DNA from 2 places in the Absiella sp. AM09-50 genome. Region 1 is predicted to be linked to the other one. Evidence: riboswitches for the same ligand, from Rfam matches in the RefSeq annotation. Region 1 holds a riboswitch; the other holds the start of a gene.

Region 1 (10,097 bases):
GCGATGAATGGCAGTCGTTTATGGAGTATGGGAGCCATCAAAGAAAAACCATCAATTCATTATAAAGATTTATATCTGAAAACAAATATCGTATCGATCTTACAGAATGGGATCGTCGCCAATAAATCTGCGAAAACGATCCAAAAAGAAATTCATGCATATAGTAAAGCGTGGTGTTTACACCAATAAAAAACCCTTACCTATGATGATAAGGGTTGCTTGTTAGTTTTTGAATAATAGATCTTTCATGGTATAGCTGCCATTTTCCTGTTTCATCAGAAATTCCGCTGCACGAATTGCACCATTCACAAAGATTTGACGACTTGTTGCTGTATGGGTGATTTCAAAACTTTCATCATCCCCTAAAAACATAACGGTATGTTCACCAGCAACAGTTCCACCACGTACTGCATGGATACCAATTTCCTTCTGGCGTTTTCCAACCATGCCATTACGACCGTGTACTTCTTTATATTCATGATCAGGATTCATGGTTTCCACTAATAATTTCGCAGTTCCACTTGGCGCATCCTGTTTCTGGTTATGATGTTTTTCAATCACTTCGATATCAAAACCATCTTCCAGCATTGGTGTAATCAATGAAAGAACTTCTTTAAACACAGCGATACCAAAAGAATAGTTCGCAGAATAGATCACACGATTACTGTCTTTTAAATCTTCAATCTGTTTACGCTGTAAATCATTTAATCCTGTAGTACCACAAACCAGGGCAGCACCACTTTTTTTCACATAGGGAATCATCCATGATAGATTATCTGGATGAGAGAAATCAATGACACAATCCACTTTTTCCTGTAAAGCATCTAAATCCTGACAGTTGGTAATATCCACTACCATGACGACCTGATGACCATGCTCCTCTGCTGTTTTCTTTACCAGCTGTCCCATTTTACCAAAGCCGACAACTACGATATTCATAGTCCCACCTCATGCAATGCCTGTGCCAGTACTTCTTTATGCGCATCACTCATTTCACATAAAGGTAGACGATAACCGCCAACGCCTTTGCCCATAATATTCAATGCTTCTTTTACTGGGATTGGGTTGACTTCAATAAATAAAGCGTGAATCAAATCCAGATATTTTAACTGAGCTTCTAATGATTTTTTAACATCGCCATTCAGATAGTCCATAACCATATCATGTGTTTCCTTTGGCAATACATTGGCAAGTACAGAAATGACACCACTAGCACCTAAAGATAACATACTAGTAATCATATCATCATTTCCACTGTACATTGCGAAATCATCATTTAAATAACGTGCAATGTTGGTAGCGTATGAAATATTTCCACTAGCTTCCTTGATGCCACAGATATTCGGATGTTTACTTAATACTTTCACAGCATCTTCACTGATTGCGACACCAGTTCTTCCAGGAATGTTATACATGATAATTGGAATATTCACAGCATCCGCAACGGCAGTAAAGTGTGCAATCATACCCTGATTATTCGCCTTGTTGTAGTATGGAGAAATAATCAACAGATAATCTGCGCCCATTTTTTCGTATTTTATACTCTTTTCCACAGCTGTCTGTGTACAGTTGCTGCCTGCACCAACAATGACTGGCAAACGCTTGTTGATAACCTTTAATGTGAATTCCACAACTGCATCATCTTCTTCATGTGTCATGGTAGAACTTTCACCAGTGGTACCCAATACTAGAATACCATCTGTGTGATTGGCAACATGCCATTCCAATAATTCCTCAAGTTTTTCAAAATTTACACTGCCATCTTCGTGGAACGGTGTAATCAATGCTACAATACTACCCTTAATCATAATTGCTTCTCCTTTCGTGGTTCTCTTGGAATCACTTATCTTCAACAGTTATACTGTTTTATAGCCTTTCTTATAAATCAAATGCTTCGCCAAGTACCTGAATGGCTTTTTGTTTATCCTTTTCTTCAATCGTTAAAGAAATAGAAATTTCACTGGATGTAATCATATAATAACGGATGCCATGTGCACTTAATGTATTCAATACTTTTGCGGCGATACCACTATGTGTAGAAATACCAACACCAACCACAGACAGTTTCACAAAACCTAACAAACGACTGATTGGATATTTAGAATGTAATTCATCCAAATGTTCCAAAATCGTATCGGATTGCTGCTTATTACAATAGAAAGAGAAATTTACCTTTCCATCATGTGTCAGCTGCTGGGAAATTGTGTCCAGATTGATATCTAATTTCGCAATCATCGCAAATAATTCCCCAAGGAATTTTCCATCATTAGGAAGCTCATTCACACGCATGATGGCATAGTCGTCTTTGATACTGATACCGGTAATCGGCATATCTTCTAAATTCTTTATTGTTTCCATAATATATGTCCCCTTGCGTTTATCTTTCTCTAAGGCCTTGCCTAAAAATAATTTTACATGATACTTGCTGGCTAATTCCACACTTCTTGTTTCCAGTACACCAGAGCCAAGACAGGCCATCTGCATCATTTCGTTATAAGTGATCTCTTTTAAACGTTTTGCATGTGGATATAAACGTGGATCAATCGTATATACACCATTTACATCTGTATATATATGACATTCCCAGCCAAGTTTAGCAGCTAGTGCCACAGCGGTTGTATCACTTCCACCTCTTCCAAGGGTTGTGATTTCACCATTTTCTGTCGCACCCTGAAAACCTGCCACGACAACGACTTTTCCATCATCCAGATGTTTCTTTAAATTGGTGATGTCTATATCTTTAATGCGTGCATGGGCATGATGATGACTGGTAATGAATCCACACTGATATCCAGTTAAAGAGATTGCAGGGATACCCAGAGCATCAATTGCCATCGCAAGTAAGGTAATGGTTCTTTGTTCACCTGTACTTAATAAAGAATCCAATTCTCTTTGATTTACCTTGTCACTGATTGCCTTAGTCATTTCAATCAGTTTATTTGTAGTTTTCCCCATTGCGCTGGCAACGATCACAATATTGTGACCGGCTTCTTTCATTTCCTTGACATGCTGAGCAATCGCAAGGATCTGATCAATCGTACCAACACTTGTTCCTCCATACTTCTCAACTACATTCATACATTCACAACCTCATCACAATCCATTGCGTTCATATCCTGATAGCTTTCACGTTTTACTACGACACGTACCACACCATCTTTTACAAAGACAACGGCAGGTTTACCAAGCTTGTTGTAGTTGCTGGCCATGCTGTAGCCATATGCACCAGTTGTATAAATGATCAATAAATCATTCTGTTTTGCTTCTGGCAGCATGACATCCTCTACCAGTATATCTCCAGATTCACAACACTTGCCGGCCACCGTCACTTTTTCCGTTTTTTCTTCATTCATACGATTTGCGATATCACAGGCATATTCTGCCTGATATAAAGCAGGACGGATATTATCGCTCATACCGCCATCCACAAATAGATATTTTTTGTTTTCTGTCTGTTTCTGATAACCGATACGATATAATGTAGAACCAGCTTCTGCCACAATACTTCTGCCTGGTTCAATCATCACCTTATGGAATGATAAACCACAAGCTTCTTTCTGCGCCTTGCAGGTGTCTAAAATCGTCTTACAAACATCCTGTAAAGGAATTGGATGGTCAGCCTGCGTATAATATGCCGCAAATCCACCACCAAGATTTAAAGACGAACAAGTGATGCCAAATCGTTCTTGCATGATTTTCATGAATTCACAAAGATTGCCGATTTCCGCAACATACGCTTCCTTATCAAATATCTGAGAACCGATATGAGAATGGAAGCCTTCAAAAGTGATATTAGGAATACTTGTTAATTTATGAATCATATCCGCAATTTCCTGTTCACGCAAGATAGAAATACCAAACTTGCTGTCCACATGTGCTGTCACAATATATTTATGAGTATGTGCTTCTACACCCGGATTTACACGCAGCATTGTCTTTATAGAAGTACCTGCGTTTTTCATAATAGAAACTAATGCATCGCACTCCATATCATTATCAATGATAATCGTACCTACACCATATTTAACTGCCATTTCCAGTTCTTCATATGATTTATTATTTCCATGGAAATAAACACGTTCCATTGGAAATCCTGCCTGATATGCAGTAAACAGTTCACCACCGCTCACAACATCTAGACTTAAGCCATATGTCTTCACAAGCTCAACCATTGCTTTACAGCTGAATGCTTTACTGGCATATAAAACTTCTGTATCGAAATCCTTAGACTGAAACAGTTCATGATACATACTTAATTGCTGGCGTATTTTGTTTTCGTCGTATACATATAGGGGAGTTTTGCAGGTAGCCGCCAGCTGTTCTACAGATACTCCAGAAATTTCTAACACATTTTTGTTCATATCATTTACCTCTCGCAATAAAAAATGCCAGTAGATTCGCTCTTACTGACATGGTGTTTATCTCCTGACAATAAGATAGCACATCTACGTATTCGCAGACAGTCCAATGGATATTCTCCATCAGCCCACCATTTCCTTATGCCTAAGAAAACAGTTCGGCAGATTTGCTGTTAACATACATCAATCGCTCGCCAGCTCTGTAAGTTATAGTCGCATCCGCGCCTCTATCAAATTTGTTAGTATCATACCACTAACGCACGTAAATTACAACACTTTGGCGTGATAAATAGAAAATATTTCCAATGTTGTAAAAATTTATAATTTGATCTGCGTTATCTACATCATATCATAGTTTTCTCTAACATCGTTTGAATATTCCAAAATATTAAACATATGATATATAATTTCCTGTTAAGACCATTTTTTACCACTTATAAGAGTAAATGCTGATATTTTATGCATAATTTGGTATGATAAATTACTAGGAAATACATAAAAGTCACAAGTTATCTCTTATAAGAGAATTATTTCTTAAAACTGATGTATTTAAGGGAGAAAAAAAATAGTACAATAAATAAGGACAATGTTTCTACAACAAAAGGGAGATATAAAAAATGAGTAAAATTGCAATTATCGATGATGACGAACTATTTTCAGGTTTACTAAAAAACAAAATAGAAGAACTTTATCCTTCTTGGAAAGTTAACTGTTTTACGGATATGCCTGATGATTTTGATTTTGATGGCTGCCTGCTGGATATCGAATTGAAGGGCGTTCATGAAGGATTTGAAATCGCAAATAAACTAAAGCAAAAAGATTTAGGATTTCCAATTATCTTTATCAGCTCTCATGATGAACTGGTATGTGAAGGATATAAATATAGTGCACTTCGTTTCATTAGGAAACAATACTATCAAAAAGAACTGCCAGAAGCATTAGAAGCACTATTCAAAATCTTGCGTATCAGACAGGCGTATGTTGATGTAAAAGAAGATCGTAATAATATTGAATGTAGAATTATGATCAATAATATACAGTATATCTATTCAAGTGGAAGTTATCTTTACTTTCTAGATAAAGACAACTATCTGTTTAGAAAACGGGATTCTATGAAAAACTTCTTAGAAGAACATCCAACAAATTTAGTGAAATGCAGCAGTGGAGAATTGATCAATCCAATTTATATCAAAAATGTAGATAGCAAACGCTTAGAAATCACATTAAAATCCGGAAGAATTGTGAAATTCAATAAGCGTAATATAGGTCCGATCATCCGTACCTTTACTTTAGCAAGACGCTAGATTAGAACAGGGATTATTTATGTTATTGCTTAGTATTTGCATGTCTTTGTTGGAGAACTATTTAACACTTAGCTTTCCAGCCATCTTTGTGAAAGAAAAGTATCCCTGGCTGAAGTGGGTGTTTATGGGAATTTTGACATTGACATCTTTTTATCTTGATACATTGAATTATCCTTTTCTTATGGTTGTGCCAATTTTGATATTAGCTGCATTTTGCAGGTTGAATTATAAGGAACATTTTTGCATTAGTTTGTTTTATATTATATTCATTTTTACTATTTTATCTATTGTCGATATGTTCATTTTATTTATTAAGAATTTCTTTATGAGCTATTTAGGAAATAAAATCTATCAATCATATTTTATCCATCCTATAGGATTGATAATTAACAAAGTTATTCTGATATTTATTTACTATCTTTTCATAAAGAAGAGAAAGCTTTTTGATAACTTTACCATCAAGGATAAACAAATGCTTATGTTTTCTCTAACAGAAATTGTTATGTATGCAATGATTACTTTATTTCTATCCTTTGTAGTAAAAGAAAATATCTCATTTATGATTTTTCTATGCTTAATTCTTATGTTAACTATGATTTTCTTATTGTTTTCTTATCAGTATATTTTATTGATTAAAGCGAATAAAAAAGTTTTTGAGGAAGAAATGAAAAGAGCTTCTCAAGAATTTAATAAAAGTTATTATGAAGATTTCCAAAAAAATTATGATATGAATAAAGCATTGTCGCATGATTTGAAAAATCATATTACGTTGATTTATACTATGCTGGAAGAAAATCAAGTAAAAGAAGCCATGGATTATATTCAAGGAATTTATCATAAAATTGGTACATTTAAAGCTGTGAAAACTGAACGAGAAATTTTAAATTATATTATTGATTCAAAGTTATTTAATACGAAAGAATTAAATATACGTTATGTTATTGATATAAATAATAATTTAGATTTTATGGATGATGTTGATTTATGTATCTTGTTAGGGAATCTGTTAGATAATTGTATTGAGGCAGTAGAAAAAGTAAATAATCGTTTTATTGAATTGATTATTGATAAGAATAACGATGTTGTCTTTATAAATCTTAGAAATACATTTGATTTAAATTCATTAAAATATGAAAATGGCGAGTATATATCAAGTAAAACAGATTGTAAAAATCATGGTATTGGAATGAAGAATATAGAGAATATTATTAATAAATATAATGGTAATATAGTAATTGATATTAACGAATATTTTAATACGTATATTTATTTTTAAACAATGAATTCGCTTTGTCCCTATCATCACAAAATATCCCTTGTAACTTGAAGTTCATATATTATAGGAATATATTAAAGAAAAAGGAGGATTTAGAAAATGAAAAACATGATTAAAAAGGTGGTTGTGAAAACTGCATCCGTAGCTTCTTCAAATGTAACTTGGTTTGGTGAATATGAACCAAAAAAACCAAAAAGCTTAAAGAAACATGGTAAATAGACTGTTAAAAAAATTCACTGATTACATTTGTGATTCTTCTGATGAAGAAGAAAAAGAAGTGTTCCTTTATGGATTGGAAGCTATTGTATCATCAGTAGAATGTTTAGGATTATCCTTCCTGATCTGTTGCCTATTACATGAGGCATATTTTGGATTTTTCTATATTCTATTTTTATCAGTTATTAAGATAAGATTAACAAGCTTCCATTGTAAAACCAGGTTTACTTGTAGCATGTGTTATCTACTATTAGTTTTAACTAATTTAATAGCATATAAATACCTTGGATTTGCATCATTAACCATAATGCTAATGATGATTGCATTGATATTATGCTTGAGAAAGGAAGAAGTAACAAAGAAATTGTTATTCTTCTATACCGTATATATAGCCATTTTTATCATATTTCGGGCTAATCTTGGTGTCATCATCTTTCAGGTATTCAGCTCACAGCTTGGTTTGATACTGTTAAAGGATTTTCAATTAAGGGGTTCTAGTAGTACACATGAAATGATTTCAGAAAACTAAATTTCTTATGACAAATCATTCCTATTTCTAAAACGTATTTGAAATTATTTGCATGGATACAAATGAATTCTAAAATAAAGGGGTTGCTGGTGGCAATCCCTTTGCCTATATTTAGGATAAGGAGAAAATTATGGAAAAGAGAGATTTCTATTTTGGACTAGGATTTTTAACGTTTGTCATGGAATTGTCATTAAAATCATTTGTTCCGTATGGTGGAAATGATGATAAATTGTTTAAAATTTGTATGATTGTGTCAGTAGCTATGATGCTTTATAAAATTGTGCCATCTATTTTTGAATACATTGAACATGCAAAAAAGATGAAAAAAGATTAAAAAAAAGGTCAGTGACCTTTTCCTTTACATCAGATAAATTAACAACAGGATGCCAAGAACTGCTGTTAATATCAATACGTTTTTAAAGCTTAATAGCTTATCAAAGAATTCTTCGTTTCCCTCATCATCGTCGAAAATCGGCTGATGCAGATTCTTTTCATCCATTTGTTTCACCCCTTTAAGACACTTCTTCCTTTCTGGACTTGAGTATTATAGCATAAAAGCGAATCACAGTCGCAGATTTTTATAGAATCGTAAGAAAAAAATTAAAATATTAATCCTATTGTAATGGTAATAGACAGTAAAGAAATGTGATCAAAGGATACACATTTCTTTTTGATGTATAAACTACATAAATAAATAGAAGGAAACAATCCATAATAAGACGATTCCTGCAACAATGATTATGCCTTTGACACTAAAGATATTCTCACTAATGGTTTCTTTTGGATCAATGACTGTGCTGGTTCCGTTTTTCTGTTTCATTAAGCATCACCTGTCTTTCTCTCTGGTGCGATGGGTATACCCCTTGTATATATTATATTATATCATGTATGCTTTTTTTAATGGTATATCTTACCAATTTGTAATACAGAATTAAGATTTTTTAAGATTTTTTTTACCTGTATATGGAAAGTTTTGCATAATTATAGACATAATTGGCACTTTGTAGCATTATCTATAAATAAATAACGTTAAATGAATAGCAATAATTAGCTAAAAATGGTATGATTGCCCCGTACGTTTTAAAATATAGGAGGTTTAAAATGGAAAGTTCAAAAAAGATCGTCTGGTATAACCTTGCGTTTATGGCGTTCTCAACTGTTTGGGGTTTCGGTAACGTATTAAATGGTTACATGTACTTCAACGGTGTACAGGTTATATTCAGCTGGGTTCTGATGTTCGCTCTATATTTCGTGCCTTATGCACTTATGGTAGGTGAGCTGGGATCCGCATTTAAAAATTCTGGTGGTGGCGTGAGTTCTTGGATTCACGAAACAATCAGTCCAAAGTTTGCATATTATGCAGGGTGGACATATTGGGCATGTCACGTTACATATATTGCAAGTAAAGGTAGTGGAGGGTTAAAAGCATTAAGCTGGATGGTATTCCAGAATAGTGAAACTTACGCTAGCTTTGATACTCGTTTGGTTCAGTTGGCAACATTGGGCGTGTTCCTTCTGTTCTGTTGGATTGCAAGTAAAGGATTAAATCCATTGAAGAAACTTGCGACACTTGCTGGTACATCTATGTTTGTTATGTCAATTCTTTACATTATTATGATGTTTGCAGCACCTGCAATTAATCCGGGTGGCGGATATCTGCATGCTGATTTCAGCTGGAGTAATCTAATTCCTCAGTTTGATACGAAGTATTTTACATCTTTATCAATACTAGTATTTGCAGTTGGTGGATGTGAAAAGATTTCACCTTATGTTAATAAGGTAGAAAATCCTTCTAAAGGATTCCCTAAAGGTATGATTGCACTTGCAATCATGGTTATGGTTTGTGCTATCCTTGGTACAGTAGCGATGGGTATGATGTTTGATCCAGCGGATATCGCAAACAACTTTGATGCTTACAATGCGAATGGTTCCTATTGGGCATTCCAGAAGTTAGGTGAATATTATGGTATGGGCAATATCTTAATGATCATCTATGCTGCATGTAATGCAATTGGACAGTTCTCAACACTTGTTATTAGTATTGACGCTCCACTTCGTATGTTGTTAGACAATGAAGATGCTAGACAGTTCATTCCTACAAAATTATTGAAACAGAATAAATATGGAGCTTATGTAAACGGTATTTGGATGGTAGTTATTTTATCAGGTTCTATTATTCTGATTCAGGCTTTGGTACCTAGTGCGGATACAGTACTTCGTCAGTTGACACAGTTAAACTCTGTCACTATGCCAATGCGTTATTTATGGGTATTCTTAGCTTACATTATGTTGCGTAAGAAGATTAAGAAATTTAATCCAGAGTATAAGTTTGTGAAGAACCAGAAAGTTGCTTATTTCTTTGGATTCTGGTGCTTCTTCGTTACAGCATTCTGTTGTATTCTTGGAATGTACAA
Region 2 (10,097 bases), on a different contig from region 1:
TAACGATGACACTTACCCCACGTTGTCGACAGGTATCCTGAAGTAATTTTAAGATTTGTTTACCGGTATTATAATCAAGGGCACCGGTTGGCTCATCACATAATAAAAGCTTGGGATTTTTAGCTAATGCACGGGCAATGGCCACACGCTGTTGTTCCCCACCGGATAATTGTGCAGGGAAATTTCCACTTCGATCTTTTAATCCGACTGCTTCAATTGTTTCATCAATATCCAAAGGTTCTTTACAGATTTGTGCTGCCAGCTCTACATTTTCCTTAACGGTTAAATTCTGTACCAGATTATAAAACTGGAATACAAATCCAATATCATAACGACGATATGTCGTTAATTGTTTGGCATTATATTTACTGATTTCTTTACCATCTACATAGATATTGCCGCTTGTACAACTATCCATTCCACCTAGAATATTCAGTATTGTACTTTTTCCAGCACCACTGGCGCCCGCAATGACCACAAATTCTCCCTGATCAATAGAAAAATCCACACCACTTAGTGCTTCAATTTCTACTTCTCCCATTTTATATATTTTTTTTACATTTTGAAATTCAATATAGGCACTCATATACATCGACCTTTCTAACATATACGTTTTCCTATATTATACTAAAATTGAAAAAACTTTGATAGTCTTTCCCCCTATTTTCTTTTTTTCACTTTTTTCCTACATAATCTATTTTCTCTTTCAAACAGGGTTGATATTCCGTATCCTGCGACAATTATTGCCGGTATATTATCTAAATAATTTACCCACATATATCAGCATTATCATTTAGTTATAATTCCAATGAGGATCTCATAGAATATTATGAGATTTTTTTCTTTTACTTGCTTCTATAAAATGTTACAATACAAGAAAGAAAAGGAGGTATTTTATGAACTTTACAAAGAAACAAATCACAATTACATCGATTGCGGCCATTTTGATCATTGCGGCAGGCATTGGCGCATTCTTCTTGTTGAATTCAGGTCCATCTGCGAAAACAGCATGGGATGAATACAGCAAAGCATGGGAGAAAAAAGATTATGAAGCCATGTACAATTTATTAGACAGTAAATCAAAGTCAGAAACTGATCACGATACATTCGTTAATAAATATACAAACATTTATAATGGAATAGAAGCAGACCAGCTTAAGATTGAAACCAAGGATATTGTAGATGGTGATGGCGGTAAAACAGCTGCCTATCATTTCAGCGCAGATACCCTTGCTGGAAATGTTAGTTTTGATCAGTCTGTACAGATTGTCAAAGAAGATGACACCTACAAAATCAGCTGGAGTTATGCCCAGATATTCCCACAGATGCAAAATGGCGATGGCATTCAGATATCCAGTGAAGAAGCAAAACGTGGCAGTATTCTTGATCGCAATGGAAAAGTTATTGCAGGTGATGATCAAGCAATCGTTGTCGGCGTAGTGCCAGGTAAAATAAAGGACGAGGAAGATCTTTCTACTTTAGCGAAACGTTTGGATATTAATGTTGACAGTATCAAAAATGCTATGCAAGCAAGCTGGGTAAAAGATGATTTATTTGTACCTGTAAAAACGATATCCAAAGATACAGATATCAAAATTGATGATTTATCCGGGGTTACAACACAAACAACAAGTGCCCGTATATATCCTTATAAAGAAATATGCTCCCACTTAAGCGGTTATGTACAGACGATTAATGCGGAAGAATTAGAAAAACATAAAGGCGAAGGTTATGACAGCAATTCACTGATTGGAAAAACCGGATTGGAAAGTATCTATGAAAAAGATTTGCGTGGACAAAACGGGGTAAGCATCCTTGTGGTAAGAGATGGTAATGTTGTGGATACCATTGCGAAACGTGATGTAAAAAACGGTAAAGATATCAAAACGACAATTGATGTTGACGTACAGAAAAAAGTATATGAACAATTAAAAAATGATCAGGGGGCTGGTGTGGTGATGCAGCCAAAAACCGGAGAAGTCTTAGCCCTTGTATCTACTCCAAGTTATGATCCAAATGATTTTGCACTGGGTATGACAACTGCCAAATGGGATTCTTTGAATAATGATAAGAACCGACCATTAGAAAATCGTTTCACAGGTTTATATACCCCAGGTTCTACCTTTAAAGCATTCACTGCGGCAGCTGCACTAGATTCTAAAACCATTACAGCTGATGAGGATATGGGACAGGCAAAAGATAAAAAATGGCAGAAAGATAATAGCTGGGGTGATTATTTTGTAAAGACAACTGCTGCATATGATGGCAAAGCTGATCTGCAAAATGCCCTGATTTATTCTGATAATACCTATTTCGCAAAAGTAGCGTTAAAGATGGGCATCAAAACCTATACAGATAAATTAAACAGTTATGGGTTTAACGATCAAATGGATTTCCCATTCACGATTCCCGCAAGCAGTTATGGTGAAGAAAGTGATTTAAAGAAAGATATCACATTAGCGGATACAGGTTATGGACAGGGAAAACTTCAAATATCTCCACTTCATTTAACCGCATTTTATGCATCCTTTGAAAATAATGGAAGTATTCCTAAACCTTATTTGATTTATCAGGATGGAAAAGCAGAAACATGGAAGAAAGATGCTATCTCCTCTGGAACAGTAGAAACATTAAAGAAAGCTTTAACAAACACCTATCACAGTTATGATTCAGAAAATCCTACAAAAGCATTAGGTAAAACCGGAACCGCACAGGTCAATGAAAAAGAAATCGGATGGCTGTGCAGTGCTAATGAAGATTATGCAATTACCTTAATGGTGGATAATGCAGAAGATCGTAACGGCAGTTTATACGTTACACCATTAATGAAAGCTTTGTGGCGTACACTTCAATAATGATAAAAAGTCTAATCGATTAGGATTAGACTTTTTTTATGCTTTATTTTGATATATAAAATCATATAAATTTAAATGATGTTCGACAGCATACAATACCTGTTGTTCATCAATGATATGTTCACAAAGCTTTGGCAACATCAGCATGATCTGATTGACTTCTTCTTCTGATAAATTCGTAAGATTGAAACGTTTCTTCCCATAGACAGAATACAGATTGAAATAGAATGTATCCGGTGTTCGTTTTGCCGGGCCTGCGATCGTATTTTTGATATAGCGAATTTCGATTTTTTCAATATCTTGTTTTTTCAACACATAGTAACAATCCACACTTTCATTATGAAATAAAGCTTTTATAATCTTTGCGTTATTGATCACGCTATCATTTTGAAGAATGATTTTATCTTCACTGATACACCAATACTGTTTAAATGCCCCAGGCAGCATTGCCAAACATAATAAACAAAAGAAGATGATCCACATAGCAAAAAACATCCATACTTCTAACTTCATCAATCCAAAGAATAATGATGCAAGTAATAAGGCAATTAATGTGACAGGTACCATTTCCTTTCCAACGTTTTTTCGATTTAATTTTTTTCCTACGACGATATTCATAAAATACCTCCCAGATATTTCACTGTTTCAATGTTACTTATAATATACCACCTGTTTATAAAAGTTCAATAGAAAAAGATAGAAATCCTTTCTTTACATGCTGGATTTCTATCTCTTTGCTTATTTTACAATTTCTGGTTTCAAAAATACTTGTAAAGCTGTATATGCCATTGCTTTTGTGGCTGTATGTAAACTATGTTTTGCGTTATCCCCATGTACATATGCCAAGAAATCTTCATGATGGGCAAATACTTTAGGATTTGCGCCTGTATCAATTTCACAATATACACATGGACAAACATGGGATACATTTCCAATGTCACTGGAGCCACTGGCTTCTTCATCCGCTTCCACAAAATCATTCACACCAAGCGCCATCAGATTTTCCTTCAATAGCTGACGCAGTCCTTCATGATAAACAAGGTCATCATAAGAATTTTCAAAGTTATGATATTCCAGTTTTGCGCCACTCATCAATGCTGCACCCTTTGCACAGTTGATGATACGTTTTGTAAGTTCTTCTAAATATGCACGATCTTTTGCACGGATATAGAAACGACAGCCAGCTTTATCTGGTACGGTATTACATGCGACACCGCCATCTGTAATGATACCTGCAACTCTGGCATCACTTCGCATATGCTGACGAAGAGCATTCACTCCCGCAAACATCAGCTGTACACCATCTAGTGCATTGATGCCTTTTTCAGGATAAGCAGCCGCATGTGCCGCAACTCCTTTAAAATTAAATTCTAAGGAATCCATCGCCAATGTGACCACATGGATATTATTTTCAGCACCTAAATGCATTTGTATTGCCGCATCAATATCATCAAAAGCACCACGTTCAACCAAATCATATTTGCCACCTGTTGTTTCTTCCGCTGGGGTTCCAATGACCACAATACTACCTGAAATAACATCTTTCATATGTGCAAGGGATATTGCTGCGCCAAATGTAGATGCCGCAATCCAATTGTGTCCACAAGCATGTGCTACCTGACATTTATCTTCCCCATATCCTGGAAGTGCATCATATTCCGCAAGAAATGCTACCTTAGGACCTTCTCCACAAACAAGCTCTGCACGAAATGCTGTAGGGATATCCAGATAAGGATAAGTAATCGTGAATCCTTGTTTTTCTAATTGCTCCACCAAATAAGCACTTGATTTATATTCTTCATTTCCAAGTTCTGCGTGTTCATAAATGTATTCACTGACTTCTTCAATCAATGATGCACATTCATCTTCTATCGTATATAAACGTGTTTTTAATTCCATATCGTTTTCTCCTTAATATCCAATGACAACTGCCACACCAAGTAAAACCATAGATGCGATAAATAGTAAACCAAATAAAGGTGTCACAAATTTATACCAGCGATCAATTGGCAAACGCATGATGCCACACATCATGAATACACTGGTTGGCCAGAAGATATTGGAGAATCCATCACCAAACTGAAATGCCAGTACACTTACCTGACGGGATACACCTACCATCTCTCCTACTGGGGCTAAAATCGGCATCGTCACAAGTGCCTGTCCTGCCCCGCTTGGGATAAAGAAATTGATGATATTTTGAACAAACAGCATACCCATTGCGCTTAACATTCCCTGGAAGTTTGATAAAAGGTTAGCCAGCCAGTAAACAATTGTATCAATGATATGTGCATTATCCATGATCACAGGAATACTGCGGCTGACACCAACTAACAATGCACCATACATCATTTCCTTACTTGCTTCAATAAAGAATTCTGCAATCTGACTTGCGGTAAAACGAGAAATAAAGCCTGTCACAACTGTCATAATAATGAATAATGTCGCTATTTCATCAATATACCATCCAAACTTGATGGTACCAATCAACAGCATCGCAATTGTAAATACAAACATCAAGCAGCTGATTTTATGTGTCCATGTGAACTTTGATTTCATTAATTCATCTTTTGAGCCAACTTCCAGCATTTCAACTTTTGCGCCATATAATACTGATTTTGTTGGATCTTTTTTTACACGATGTGCATAACGCCATACATACCAGATACTGATTCCCATAAATACAGCAAAGCAGACAATACGATATCCCAGCCCGGAAAACATTGTCACACCCGCTACTTCCTGAGCAATTCCTACGGTAAATGGATTGATGGTTGCTGCCGCAAAACCTATCGCAACACCAAGATAGATAATGCTTCCACCAACGATTGCATCATAGCCAAGGACTGCCGCAATGGAAATAAATACCGGAATCAATCCATACGTTTCTTCAAACATTCCCATGGTACTACCAAGTAAACCAAAAGTAATCATACATACAGGGATAATCAATTCAATACGATCACCGATTTTTCTTAAGATAAATCCTACGACTGCATCAAAGGTTCCATTCTTAATCAAAATATAAACAAATGCATATGCAAAGATAATAAAGAAGATAATCTGTGCACCATCCACAAATCCCAGCTGAATGGATTTAAACATATCAAAAATTGAACATCCTACCTTTTCTACCGCATGATAGCTGTCAGGAACAACTATTGTGTTGCCTGCTGCATCTACGATTCTCTCAAATTCTCCTGCAGGTACGATGTTTGCCAGCACTGCCGTTAACATAGTCATTAAAAAGATGATGACATATGCATGCGGCATTTGAAACTTTTTCTTTTTCTTTTCCATAATTTTCCTCCAATAAAAAAGTCCTTGCACCCTAAAACATGCAAAGACCTTTTGGAAGATAACTTTGATGTTTTAAGATAGCGCTCCTTTATGTTTTAACATAAAGACAGTGGCATGCTTCTTCAACATACCCCCAGCAGATACTTTGACCTATCTGCTTCGGCGTATCATCCTTTCTGATATCTTCACAGACTTTCGATCTCCGATATCATACTCATAATCAACGCGCCTCTTCTTAAACACAAGACGTTGACATTTTAGCATTATTTGTCTACATTTGCAAGACAGACACCACTTTTTTCATAGTTTAATTTTCATTAACTAATAAATACGGTGATATTTTTTTGATTCTTCTTGCAATCCACATAGCTAAAGCACTCCCAGTTAAACAAATAAGTAAAATAATGGTAATCAACATCATCCATGGTATTTCAAATTGAACCTTCATCATACCAATATAGGATAACAACATACTTAATAATGGGTTGATGAGATAGTATCCAAGGATTGCTCCTGTCATAGCGCCAATCACAAAAACCATAAGTGATGTTAATGCAATTTGATGAATCAATTGTTTCGATGTATAACCAATGGCCTTTAAAATACCAAACTCTTGTTTCCGTTGCAGGATGGATGTCTTTTGTACAAGATACATAATCAATATGATAATAAATAGGGTGATACCCGCAATCACACATACCAACGCACTGACAATATCTCGATAAGACCCCATCGACGCCTCTACCACTTTGCGATTATTTTGTATACCGATAATATTTGAGGAATAATGTTGTTTGATATATTGTATGGTATCCTCAATTTCTTGTTTATCTTTGGTATAGATATTTAATGTTCTAGCTTCATAGTCTTTGACAAATAATCGATACCCTTCTTCTGTGATGGCAACATCATGCCCCATATAATTTGCCCCCTGAATCAAACCGGTAATCAAATACTCCTGTTCCTTATCCCCCTTTTTTAAGGTAATCATTTCTCCAGGCTCTTTGTGTAATTTAGAAGCTAATAATCCACCGATTGCTACTTCATTTGCATATTTTGGAAATCTTCCCTGATATAAGACTTGTTGAGAACGTAAATGCAGGAAGTTTTCACTGGTATAACAGATGACTACCTCATGCCCACATTGAAAAGCATTGTCTGTATAAAAATCCACGCTATGATCAACGCCGGATATTTTTTCTAAATCCTTTTTCAGACGTAAATGATCCTCATGGGTTTTTGATTCCACAATAATATCTGCAATATCTCCTGAACTGGCAAATAAAAAGTTATCAAACTGATACGAAATATTATAGAATAAAACACCCGCAAAAACACTGGCAAATGCAATGGCACTAATTACAATGCTTACCATAACGTTTGCTTTCAGATTTTGAATCAAGGCTTTCATTGCCAATAAAACCGTTAACGTTGCTTTATGTTTGTCTAATGGAACATGATTCCGTTTAAAATTATGTGTATAAAATCCACTTCGCAACGCCACAATTGGTGTCAGCTTTTTGGCCTTCATAGATGTTACCATTGTGATGAGGGAGATAATCAGCATTAGAAAAAGCAAGGTCATACTTACACAAAGCGCATCAAGTCCCTGATGCCATGTGAGTCCTGTTTGAATGGCAAACATATAAGATAGAAATGGTAATAACAGATTGGATAATCCAATTCCAAGAATACCGCCAATTCCTCCAATTATTAAATATGGAAGCATCAACGATAATAGAATCTGTATTCCTGTATATCCGATAGCTTTATAAGCACCAATATTTTTCATATCCTCCACAATGGTATTTTGTATTTTAAAACGTATCACAATCACTAAAATAACCATCATGATCATGGAAAAAGCGATAATCAAAGTAGCGCCAATAGAAGATGTCAGTGTTCTTGATTGTTTGATTGTTTCATAATAATTCATATCAGAGCGAATGGATGGATTAGTGGAAGTGATGGTTGGTAAATGTCTTGTCGCATACTCACTATTTTGATCATGCTGGTTCACTTTCATTAAAAACATCGTCGCATCAATGGTATGTGACAAGCGCTTTGATACTGTTTGATATTCTTCATCATCTAATAATAAGCCGGTTGTGGAGGAATTAATTGTCGCAAGCATCATTTCCTCATAAAAGCCTTTTATCTGATAGGTGAATGTGACCTCTTTACCATCTTGTATGATGGTTAACGTAAAATCATCCAGTAAATTATATTGACCACCTGTATGAAATAAATATGGCAAATATATCCCATGCTCCACAGATTTATTGCTTTCTTCCATCATTGATATTTTACCGATTTCTTGTTTATCATTTTTATTCAACACCGCAAATTGACGTAAGGTTTCACTGTTTCGATATTGACATTTACCTGCAAAAAACAAAACATTTCGTTGCTCCATCTGTTTTGTATCAGGATCATGAAGCAGTTCTTGTTGATACGTTTTTATATACGTTTCATCTTTGTTTTGTATGGTGGTAATGACATCTGCACTTTGCATATCGTTGGCGTATTGATCAAATAGCTGAGGATAATTTAAAAATGTAGTAAGCCCTAAATTCATAAGTGCGCTCGATATTATAATCAATAACATAAAGCCAATCATCTGTGATTTGTTTTTTTGAAAGGTAGCTTTTGCTAGTAGCATCACTGACATCATCACCACCCCATTTCAAGTAGAAATGCTGCCAGCTTTTCATGACGTTTTTCATCACTGCCCTGATATTTTCCAAGATGATACTCTCCCTGAATCAAGCCATCCTGTAAATATAAAATACGATTGGCACGTCTTGCTGATTTTAAATCATGTGTTACCATAACGATCGTTTGTCCAGCTTCATTCATTTGAGTTAAGGTATTTAAAACCATATCACTGCTTTGTGAATTTAATTGTCCTGTTGGTTCATCCGCAAATACGATATCCGGCTGATTGATCATCGCTCTGATGAGCGCTGCACGTTGTGCTTCACCTCCTGATAACTGAGTAGGAAACTTATGCCATATCTGCTCATTTAATCCAACACTTTTTAACATTTCTTTCGCTTGTTTTAATACTTGTTGTTTATTTTTATTTACCAATAACCCAGCAGCTAAAATATTATCCATAATACTCATGCCATCCACTAAATAAATCTGTTGAAATACAAAGCCACAATGCTTTCTGCGAAAAAGTGCCAGTTGATCCTGATTCTTTTCCGATATGCGTTCACCTGAAAATTCAATTGTTCCAAGCGTTGGACGATCCATCCCGCTTAAAGCATATAATAATGTAGATTTTCCAGCACCAGATGGCCCCATAATCACTGTAAAATCTCCTTCATATATCTGCATATCTAAATTTTTTAAAACATGTTGTTGTATTCCGCCATTGGAAAAACTCTTACAAAGCTTCTCACTTTTGATGATGATTTTTTCATTCATAATATTTACATCCTTTCTTACAAACAAATCTTATCATAGAGAAACCTTAACAGTCTTTATCCAATTCTTAATCATTCCTTAATTCACAAGTTTTACATAAAGCTTCATACAACAACCTTGTTCATTTAATTCCACTTCCAGTCTGCCTTTCATTTTTTCCATCAGATAATGGGATATATATAATCCAAGTCCTGCCCCTTTTTCATGGGATGCATTATTTCCTCGGTAATATTTTTTAAATAAAAATGGTAAATCATCTTTTGATAATGTGTGACCATAATCCTGTATCATGATACATAAAAAATCATCCTCGTATGCAAAGGATACACTCATATCTGTTTTCGCATATTTATAAGCATTCGCAAATAGATTATCAAATACCTGTTGTAATCGCAATACATCCATATAGATTAAACATGGTTTTGTTTCATCGATACATGCCTTATGTAGATAATCTGCTTGCTTTATCATATCAATCAATTTGGTGCTTTCCATTTCTTCTATATG

Evidence for each region. A riboswitch is a leader RNA that binds a small molecule or an ion and turns the genes downstream of it on or off. The one in region 1 is predicted to bind lysine.
Region 2: linked by a shared signal. The riboswitch ahead of DW114_RS11115 (YfcC family protein) and the one ahead of lysA (diaminopimelate decarboxylase) in region 1 are both predicted to bind lysine.

The regions. Positions count from the first base shown of each region.
Region 1 is NZ_QVFI01000026.1:31,397-41,493, reverse strand. It holds gene DW114_RS17100 (hypothetical protein) at 1-189, shown strand, start outside; gene dapB (4-hydroxy-tetrahydrodipicolinate reductase) at 223-939, opposite strand; gene dapA (4-hydroxy-tetrahydrodipicolinate synthase) at 936-1,808, opposite strand; gene DW114_RS17085 (aspartate kinase) at 1,879-3,078, opposite strand; gene lysA (diaminopimelate decarboxylase) at 3,075-4,361, opposite strand; lysine riboswitch at 4,430-4,596, opposite strand; gene DW114_RS17075 (LytR/AlgR family response regulator transcription factor) at 4,976-5,662, shown strand; gene DW114_RS17070 (sensor histidine kinase) at 5,787-6,938, shown strand; gene DW114_RS17065 (AgrD family cyclic lactone autoinducer peptide) at 7,038-7,157, shown strand; gene DW114_RS17060 (accessory gene regulator B family protein) at 7,147-7,683, shown strand; gene DW114_RS17055 (hypothetical protein) at 7,814-8,017, shown strand; gene DW114_RS21345 (hypothetical protein) at 8,042-8,182, opposite strand; gene DW114_RS21340 (hypothetical protein) at 8,366-8,503, opposite strand; gene DW114_RS17050 (APC family permease) at 8,785-10,097, shown strand, end outside.
Region 2 is NZ_QVFI01000011.1:105,938-116,034, reverse strand. It holds gene DW114_RS11135 (ABC transporter ATP-binding protein) at 1-586, opposite strand, end outside; gene DW114_RS11130 (penicillin-binding transpeptidase domain-containing protein) at 897-2,855, shown strand; gene DW114_RS11125 (hypothetical protein) at 2,892-3,473, opposite strand; gene DW114_RS11120 (M20 family metallopeptidase) at 3,594-4,754, opposite strand; gene DW114_RS11115 (YfcC family protein) at 4,767-6,155, opposite strand; lysine riboswitch at 6,226-6,397, opposite strand; gene DW114_RS11110 (ABC transporter permease) at 6,463-8,826, opposite strand; gene DW114_RS11105 (ABC transporter ATP-binding protein) at 8,829-9,590, opposite strand; gene DW114_RS11100 (HAMP domain-containing sensor histidine kinase) at 9,669-10,097, opposite strand, start outside.